DNA from 3 places in the Enterobacter sp. 3U4 genome. Region 3 is predicted to be linked to each of the others. Evidence: predicted binding sites of a transcription regulator. Region 3 holds the regulator's gene; each other region holds the start of a gene.
What was found. The regulator CRP, encoded in region 3, controls carbon source genes, mostly activating them, when cyclic AMP is high. The targets are predictions, from matches to a motif close to ATGTGANNNNNNTCACAT.
Positions count from the first base shown of each region.

Region 1: azuC (stress response protein AzuC) is a predicted target of CRP. The motif match lies at 2,089-2,106, and genes of this name have one in related genera.
Region 2: hpt (hypoxanthine phosphoribosyltransferase) is a predicted target of CRP. The motif match lies at 1,542-1,559, and genes of this name have one in related genera.

Region 1 is NZ_CP136665.1:1,077,628-1,080,908, reverse strand. It holds gene RVY89_RS05110 (non-heme ferritin-like protein) at 1-22, shown strand, start outside; gene RVY89_RS05105 (anaerobic C4-dicarboxylate transporter) at 179-1,522, shown strand; gene RVY89_RS05100 (DUF2766 family protein) at 1,565-1,816, opposite strand; gene azuC (stress response protein AzuC) at 1,925-2,008, opposite strand; gene yecR (YecR family lipoprotein) at 2,241-2,579, shown strand; gene ftnA (non-heme ferritin) at 2,783-3,280, shown strand.
Region 2 is NZ_CP136665.1:3,155,291-3,158,571, forward strand. It holds gene RVY89_RS15170 (ABC transporter ATP-binding protein) at 1-45, opposite strand, end outside; gene can (carbonate dehydratase) at 153-815, shown strand; gene hpt (hypoxanthine phosphoribosyltransferase) at 877-1,413, opposite strand; gene RVY89_RS15185 (glucose/quinate/shikimate family membrane-bound PQQ-dependent dehydrogenase) at 1,622-3,281, shown strand, end outside.
Region 3 is NZ_CP136665.1:4,528,681-4,531,961, forward strand. It holds gene RVY89_RS21465 (YccS/YhfK family putative transporter) at 1-1,168, opposite strand, end outside; gene crp (cAMP-activated global transcriptional regulator CRP) at 1,226-1,858, opposite strand; gene RVY89_RS21475 (OsmC family protein) at 2,169-2,573, shown strand; gene RVY89_RS21480 (phosphoribulokinase) at 2,669-3,281, opposite strand, start outside.

The sequences.
Region 1 (3,281 bases), 1.4 Mb from region 3:
TGTGGCGGTGCAGCACCACTGAGTTTTTGGCCTGCTCCCATCCGGGGAAGCAGGCTCTCTCCCCATCTCCAACCTTCTGCTTTTGCTGAAATTTAACAAATCAGATCTGGCTCCCAATGATTAACCACACAACGTGTGATGATTTATTTAGTTACATAATCATTGACGAGGGAGCATCATGATCACCATTGAGTTTGTTGTCATTCTCCTCTGCCTGCTGACGGGTACGCGTTTCGGCGGTATGGGGCTTGGGTTAATTAGCGGTATTGGCCTTTTTATTTTATGTTTTGTCTTTGGTCTGCAACCGGGTAAGCCGCCGGTAGACGTTATGCTGACCATCCTCGCGGTGATTGGCTGTGCCGCTACGCTGCAAACTGCGGGCGGCCTCAACGTCATGATGCAGTTTGCTGAACGTTTGCTGCGCAAGCACCCGCAGCACATCACCCTGCTCGCCCCTTTCACCACCTGGATGCTGACCTTTCTGTGCGGCACCGGGCATGTGGTCTACACCATGTTCCCCATCATTGCGGATATCGCCCTGAAAAAAGGGATCCGCCCCGAGCGCCCCATGGCCGTGGCATCGGTCGCGTCGCAGATGGCCATTACGGCATCCCCCGTTTCCGTTGCCGTGGTGTCGCTGGTGTCCATCCGGGCGGCACAGCATGGTATCGGTCACGCGTGGGGGATCCTGGAAATTCTCGCCGTGTCGGTTCCCGCTTCGCTTTTTGGCGTGGCCATTGCGGCCCTGTGGAGCTTACGCCGTGGGAAAGATTTGGCTGACGACGTGGAGTTTCAGGAAAAGCTGAAAGACCCTAAGCAGCACGAATTTATCTATGGCGGTACGGAGACGTTAATGAATCAGCGTTTCCCAAAGCAGGCCTACTGGTCCACGTGGATTTTCTTTGCGGGAATTGCCGTGGTCGTTCTGCTGGGCGCCTTCCCTGAACTGCGCCCCGCCTTTGAGCTGAAAGGCAAAATGACGGCGCTGTCGATGAACCTTGTCATTCAGATGATGATGTTAATTGCGGGCGCCGTGATGCTGATGGCCTGTAAGGTCAATGCGTCCGCGATTTCCAACGGCGCGGTGTTCAAAGCCGGTATGGTAGCGATCTTCTCGGTATTTGGCGTGGCGTGGATGAGCGATACCTTTTTCCAGGCACATCTCGACGAGTTAAAGCTGGCGCTGGAAGGCGTTGTGAAAAGCCACCCGTGGACGTATGCCATTGTGCTGTTTCTGGTGTCAAAACTGGTGAACAGCCAGGCGGCGGCGCTGACGGCCGTTGCGCCTATGGGCCTCATGCTAGGCATCGATCCGAAAATGCTGATCGCCTTTTTCCCGGCGTCATACGGCTATTTTGTTCTGCCGACCTACCCCAGCGATTTGGCCTGCATCGGCTTTGACCGTTCAGGCACCACCCGCATCGGCAAATTTATCATCAACCACAGCTTCATTCTGCCAGGGCTGATTGGGGTAAGCTGCGCGTGCGCGGCGAGCTACCTGCTGGTCCAGACGTTCTTCTGATAGCATCAAAGGGCGACTCATGCCGTCGCCCATTTCCCTGCTTCAGTGGGACTCACCCTGCGGCGTGAATCGCAGTTCAATCAGCGCGATGGCTTTCTGGATTGCACGAAGCGTAACCGGGTCAGCGGCAGCGGGGTGGCTGGCGAAATCGATGTTTTTCAGCTGCATAGACATCTTCTCGCGCACTTCAACCGGCGCAATTACGTCAAGAACATCAAGGATTTGTTTGATAACCAGCTGACAGGCAACAACGTCAGAGACCAGTTCCTGATCGGCGCTCAGGTTTTGTGACATGGGGTTTCTCCTTATTTAAAGGCCGCCATAGTAGCAAAACACGCCCCCTGACATCTTCCCTTCATCGCCTGCAGGTACAAAAAAACCCGCCGAAGCAGGTTTCTTTTATCAGAACATGGCGCCCGGCGGCACGTCTTTGAAGGTGCGGCAGTAATTGGCCCACATGCTTTTCAGGATTTTGCGCAGTTTCACGATGATGCTCCATTAACTTGTTATACAACTTTATCGTCAACGTGCTTATAATATGACCACCATCACAAAAATCAATACTTTTGTGACAAACATCACAATTTGCCGCCTGTCGCCTGAAAGCGCTCACCGCGGACCCGTTGCGAAGAGTGAGGGCAGATTGTCCGGCTATTCCAGCCATTGCAGCGGGCATCTGCGGGTACGATAACGTATTTCCATCCACTCAGAGCGAACCATGAAAAGAGTCATTGTAGCCGGCACGCTCCTGCTGCTCGCGGGATGTACTATTAACCGCCAGGCTGAAGTCAGCAGCCTCGACGCGCCGAACGGCATCGTCCGCCTCGACTACGGCCAGGCTGCGCTGCAAAATGCGTATTCCGATGAGTATGTGAATAACGGCACGGCGGCAAAAGCGTGTCAGAGCATGGGGTATGCCACCGCCTCAGCCTATGGTCAGCCCATTAAAACCTGCACCCTGACGAGCGGTTCTTTGTGTCTGAACGAGAGCGTGACAATCCAGTACAAATGTATGGGTTACGCCGTTAACCCTAAGTCAACTAATCCCTGGTATTAATCGAAGCTGCCAGCGTGTGCTGGCAGTTTATTTCATCAAGAACAAAAATAATTCTCATTAATAAATTATAAAAATTGCCAATGCGTTTTATTCCCATTCGTATTTTAAATAAATAAAATAAAAATTTACGTTTTGCATATAATTAAATAACAAATTATAGTGTCGCCCATCGTGAACCAGAAATAATAACCCGGAGCGTCACCATGCTGAAAACTGAAATGACCGACAAGCTCAACGCGCAAATGAACCTCGAGCTTTTTTCATCCCTCCTCTACCAGCAGATGAGCGCCTGGTGCAGCTACCACAGTTTCGAAGGCGCTGCCGCGTTTCTGCGTCGTCACGCTCAGGAAGAGATGACCCACATGCAGCGTCTGTTTGATTATCTGACGGATACGGGCAGCCTGCCGCGCATTGAAACCGTGGCATCACCGTTTGCTGAGTATAATTCTCTCGATGAACTGTTCCGCGCCACTTACGAGCACGAGCAGCTGATCACGCAGAAAATTAACGAACTGGTTCATGCGGCGATGACCAGCCAGGATTATCCAACCTTTAATTTCCTGCAGTGGTACGTCGCTGAACAACACGAAGAAGAGAAGCTGTTTAAATCCGTGCTGGATAAATTATCTCTGGTGGGTAAATCCGGCGAAGGTCTTTACTTTATTGATAAAGAACTCTCCACTCTCGATACGCAGAATTAAT
Region 2 (3,281 bases), 1.4 Mb from region 3:
CGAATAGGTTTTTTTAAGCTGCTCAAGCTCCAGTGCAATTGCCATGAAATTAACTTACCTTCAGTTCTGACACACGTTGTGTGGTTTCATTAAAAGTCGGGTTACCCTATAGTAGCGCAACGCAATAACTCGGTTACAGGTCGCTAACCTCCATGAACAACATAGATACACTCATCAGCAACAATGCACTATGGTCAAAAATGCTGGTGGAGGAAGACCCCGGATTTTTTGGAAAACTCGCGCAGGCTCAGAACCCTCGCTTTCTCTGGATTGGATGTTCCGACAGCCGCGTACCGGCGGAGCGCCTGACCGGCCTTGAACCCGGCGAACTGTTTGTTCACCGCAATGTCGCCAATCTCGTGATTCACACCGATCTCAACTGTCTTTCTGTTGTTCAGTATGCCGTGGACGTTCTGCAAGTCGAGCACATCATCATTTGCGGCCATTATGGCTGCGGCGGCGTGCAGGCGGCGGTTGAAAACACGGAGCTGGGGCTCATTGATAACTGGCTCCTGCACATCCGCGATATCTGGTTCAAACATAGCTCACTGCTGGGCGAAATGCCGCAGGAGCGTCGCATGGATACCCTGTGTGAACTCAACGTGATGGAGCAGGTATATAACCTGGGCCACTCAACGATCATGCAATCGGCGTGGAAACGCGGGCAGAAGGTCTCTATCCACGGCTGGGCCTACGGTATTCACGATGGCCTGCTGCGCAATCTGGAAGTGACCGCCACCAACCGCGAAACGCTGGAGCAGCGTTACCGTTCGGGAATTGCCAACCTTCAGCTTAAGCATGTGAACCATAAATAAAGCCGGGGATGTTCTCCCTCTCCCTGTGGGAGAGGGCCGGGGTGAGGGCATCAGGCCGCAATTACTCGTCCAGCAATACCACTTTCCCAACATACGGCAGATGACGATAACGCTGCGCGTAGTCAATGCCGTAACCGACTACAAACTCGTCCGGGATAGAGAAACCGACAAACTCTACCGGCACCTGCACTTCACGGCGGTCAGGCTTATCCAGCAGGGTGCAAATCGCCAGCGATTTTGGCTCACGCAGGCTCAGGATCTCGCGAACTTTTGACAGCGTGTTGCCGGAGTCAATAATGTCCTCAACGATCAACACATCTTTACCACGAATATCTTCATCCAGATCTTTCAGGATTTTCACATCACGGGTGGTGGACATGCCGCTGCCGTAGCTGGAAGCGGTCATAAAATCGACCTCATGGGGCACATGCACTTCACGGCACAGGTCTGCCATGAACATGAAAGAGCCGCGCAACAGACCGACCAGCACCATTTCGCTGCCGCTGTCCTTGTAATGTTCGGTGATTTGACGACCCAGTTCGGCGATACGCGCTTTGATCTCGGCTTCCGGGATCATCACTTCAACAGTATGTTTCATATTACTAACCAAATGATTTTAATGAAAATCTCTCAATACGGATGAGTTAATATCCAGCACTGATACGCAAGCCAGCCATTATATCAGCAAATGGATAACCCTGGCGTATGAGTTATAAAAAGCAAATATTGTGATTCCGATCACACTTGTTAATACCTATAATTAGTTGCTAGCAAATTATTAACAAAAACTGACGAGTACACTTTCTATGGCTGAAACAAACTCTAAACAGCCGCGTCTACTGGTGACATTAACAGCAGCGTTCGCAGCCTTCTGCGCGCTGTATCTGTTAATCGGTGGCGTCTGGCTGGTCGCGTTAGGCGGCTCCTGGTACTACCCGATTGCAGGTCTGGTTATGGTTGCCGTAACCGTCCTGCTGTTGCGTAGAAAACAATCTGCACTGTGGCTGTATGCCGCACTCCTTCTTGCCACCATGATCTGGGGCGTCTGGGAAGTCGGCTTTGACTTCTGGGCACTGACGCCGCGCAGCGACATCCTGGTCTTCTTTGGCATCTGGCTGATCCTGCCGTTCGTGTGGCGACGCCTGATTGTGCCTTCCAGCGGTGCGGTGGCGGGCCTGGTTGTTGCCCTGCTGATTACCGGCGGTATTCTGACCTGGGCCGGCTTTAACGACCCGCAGGAGATCAACGGTACGCTGAACGCGGAATCCACGCCTGCTGCGGCTATCTCGCAGGTGGCTGACGGTGACTGGCCTGCATATGGTCGTAACCAGGAAGGTCAACGCTACTCTCCGCTGAAGCAGATCAACTCGGATAACGTTAAGAACCTGAAAGAAGCCTGGGTATTTCGTACCGGCGACCTGAAGATGCCGAACGATCCGGGTGAACTGACCAACGAAGTCACGCCGATTAAAGTCGGCAATATGCTCTACCTGTGTACGGCGCACCAGCGTCTGTTCGCGCTCGACGCGGCCACCGGTAAAGAGAAATGGCACTTCGATCCGCAGCTGAATTCCAACCCGTCCTTCCAGCACGTGACCTGCCGTGGCGTCTCTTACCACGAAGCGCGCGCCGATAATGCGAGCCCGGAAGTGGTTGCCGACTGTCCTCGCCGCATCATGCTGCCGGTCAACGATGGCCGTCTGTTCGCCATAAATGCCGAAACGGGTAAGCTGTGCGAAACCTTTGCCAACAAAGGTATCCTGAACCTGCAGACCAACATGCCGGACACCACGCCGGGTCTGTATGAGCCAACCTCGCCGCCAATCATCACCGATAAAACGATCGTGATTGCCGGTTCGGTAACGGATAACTTCTCCACGCGTGAAACCTCCGGCGTTATCCGCGGTTTCGACGTGAATACCGGTAAGCTGCTGTGGGCCTTCGACCCGGGCGCGAAAGATCCAAACGCGATCCCGTCGGATGAACACACCTTTACCTTTAACTCGCCAAACTCCTGGGCACCAGCCGCGTATGACGCGAAGCTGGACCTGGTCTACCTGCCAATGGGTGTAACCACGCCAGATATCTGGGGCGGTAACCGCACGCCGGAGCAGGAGCGTTATGCGAGTGCTATCGTGGCGCTGAACGCGACCACCGGCAAGCTGGCATGGAGCTACCAGACCGTTCACCACGATCTGTGGGATATGGATATGCCGTCCCAGCCGACGCTGGCGGACATTACCGTTGATGGCAAAACCGTTCCGGTGATTTACGCCCCGGCGAAAACCGGCAACATCTTCGTGCTGGATCGCAGCAACGGCAAGCTGGTTGTACCTGCACCGGAAAAACCGGTTCCGCAGGGCGCGGCGAAAGGCGATTACGTCAGCAAAACCCAGCCGTTCTCTGACCTGAGCTTCCGTCCGAAGAAAGACCTCAGCGGGGCAGACATGTGGGGCGCCACGATGT
Region 3 (3,281 bases):
ACGGTTTCGGCAGATGCAGCGCCATGCCCATCAGGCTGGCGGTACTGAGCATCACGCTAATCCTTGCTGCGTTGCGCAGGGCGGACGATTTAAGAGAAAGATAGCTTTTGAGCGCGGGCAATAACGGCAGCCGTTTTTGCTTATCCGCCATCAGGTCGCGCGGATAAAGCGGACGCTGGGTGCGCAGCACGCGGGCGATGCGGCTGAAGTGCCAGGCGGCAAACTGCCCGACCGGGTTATCCGGGTGCTGACGAGCGATTTTCTCCAGCGCGCCGAGCTGTTTGTCCATGTTAAAGCGCGTGGGGTAGCGGTGATAGAGAATATCATCGGCCAGCACCCGCAGGCGTGCGGAGACGGTCTGCGCGTTCCAGCGGATCACCGCTTCGGCGTGGCTGCGCTCGACCAGCTTTTGCACCTCCTGCGGGTGGTGCAGGCTCACGGAGATATGCTCCTGCAGATCCAGCCCGACCTGAAAGGTGCGCAGCAGCCGCTTGTACTCGTGGTTCTTGTTGGCGGCGAGCATATGCAGCTGCTGATAGCACTGGCTTATCAGATCCACCACCTTCTGCTGGCGCGTCAGCAGGGGCGGTAAGGATTTTTCCGGATCGGTATGCTGGGTCAGCAGGGTGTATTTGGCTTCGCAGTACTCCGCTAGCTGCACATAGAGCAGGCTCAGGGATTCGCGCAGCGGCTGTTCCCGCCACAGCCAGAACCAGAACCAGTTAAACAGCCCGTACCATAATGTCCCCAGGGCGTAGATCAGCAGCGGCTCCCACACCGGCATATTCCCGGCGAGGCTTAGCGTGAAGATGGCCGCAATCAGCGACGCGGGAAGCAGGCGAGCGTGCAGCGAACTTATTTCCGCCGTGACGCCGAGCGTCATTGCCAGCACGGTCAGAATCAGCGGCAGCGGGATATCACGAGCCAGTAAAAGCTGTACGGCGAGGCTACAGCCCGCAAACAGGCAGCCACCGATAATCAGGCGTTTGAAAAAGCGCTTATGCGGCGTGTCCAGACCGGCAATGTTGCAGCAGGCGGGTACGAGGGAAAACAGCAGGCCTTGCTGAAGATGCCCGAGGATCAGGCCTATGGCCACAGGAAGACACAACACCAGCGTTTGTCGCAGTGCGTAGTTAACTTCCGGGTGATAGATCAGCCTGCGCCACATGGGGAATAGAGACAAAAACGGCGTGACACCTTGCGATGGCACGCCGTTTAAGCGGAATTAACGCGTTCCGTAGACCACGATGGTTTTACCGTGGGCGGAGATCAGGTTTTGATCTTCCAGCATTTTCAGGATACGGCCCACAGTCTCACGGGAGCAACCGACGATCTGACCAATTTCCTGACGGGTAATTTTAATTTGCATGCCGTCCGGGTGGGTCATGGCGTCTGGCTGTTTCGCGAGGTTCAGCAGGGTCTGTGCGATACGGCCGGTAACGTCCAGGAAGGCGAGGTTGCCCACTTTCTCTGAGGTGACCTGCAGACGGCGCGCCATCTGGGAAGAAAGACGCATCAGGATGTCAGGGTTAACCTGAATCAGCTGACGGAACTTCTTGTAAGAAATTTCAGCCACTTCACATGCTGTCTTTGCACGAACCCAGGCGCTACGTTCCTGGCCCTCTTCAAACAGGCCCAGTTCACCGATGAAATCGCCCTGGTTCAGATAAGAAAGGATCATCTCTTTCCCTTCTTCATCTTTGATCAGCACTGCCACCGAGCCTTTAACGATGTAATACAACGTTTCCGCTTTTTCACCCTGGTGAATCAGCGTGCTCTTTGATGGGTACTTATGAATGTGGCAATGAGACAAGAACCATTCGAGAGTCGGGTCTGTTTGCGGTTTGCCAAGCACCATGCGCTGTTATCCTCTGTTATAAGCTGTCACCAGAGTCATCAGATGCATCCGGACTCTGGGGTTGCAATCGAATTCTTACCCATACCTGGGAAGTCGGCTACCGTAACGTTTCGCAGCCAGTAAAGTTTGATGTCCTCTGCATACATGTGTAACGTCAATGTATTACTGTAGCATCCAGAGTGTTTTAGCATAGCTTTCGCCGCGTGTCTCCTGGTGTCTCGCTTCAGCATGATGCAGGTCGCCTTCCATTGCGAGAAATGTAACGCACGCGTAATCTGTCACCAAAAATGCAACGTTGGAGTTTAAGAATATGCAAGCGCGCGTGAAATGGGTTGAAGGTTTAACGTTCCTGGGCGAGTCCGCATCCGGACACCAGATTTTGATGGATGGTAACTCCGGCGATAAAGCGCCAAGCCCAATGGAAATGGTGCTGATGGCGGCAGGTGGATGCAGCGCCATTGACGTGGTGTCTATTCTACAAAAAGGGCGTCATGACGTGACGGATTGTGAGGTTAAACTCACTTCAGAACGTCGCGAAGAGGCGCCACGCCTGTTTACCCATATTAACCTGCACTTTGTGGTCACCGGTAAAGAACTGAAAGACGCGGCGGTCTCGCGCGCGGTGGACCTGTCTGCGGAGAAGTACTGCTCTGTGGCGTTAATGCTGGAGAAAGCGGTAAAAATCACGCATTCGTATGAAGTGATCGAGGCTTAAAACAAAGCCCGGTGGCGCTGCGCTTACCGGGCCTACAAAAGCTACAACTGCACGAACGTAGGCCGGATAAGCGAAGCGCCATCCGGCAACAAACGTCACGCAATCTGCTTCCCTTCCATCAGTCGCTCCACCAGCGGCGTCATGATGAGCTCCATCGCCAGCCCCATTTTTCCGCCCGGCACGACTAACGTATTCATGTGCGAAATAAACGAGCCCTGCAGCATCGCCAGTAGCCAGGGGTAATCAATGCCTTCAAGATTGCGGAAATGGATCACCACAAAGCTCTCATCCAGCGACGGGATGCTTTTAGCGGCAAACGGATTTGAGGTGTCCACCGTCGGCACGCGCTGGAAGTTGATATGGGTGCGGGAGAACTGCGGCGTCAGGAAGTTGATGTAATCCTCCATGGAGCGCACCACGGAGTCCATCACCGCCTCTCGCGAATGGCCGCGCTCGCTCATGTCACGCGTCAGCTTCTGGATCCACTCCAGGTTAACGATAGGGACCACGCCGACCAGCAGATCCACGTGGCGCGCCACGTCGTGTTGCGGCGTGACCACGCCACCGTGCAATCCTTCGTAAAACAGGACGTCGGTGGGTTCCGGCAGCGGTTGCCACGGCGTAAAGGTTCCCGGCACCTGATTCCAGGGAACGGCTTCATCATAGGTATGCAGATACTTGCGGGACTGCCCTTTGCCGCTCTGACCG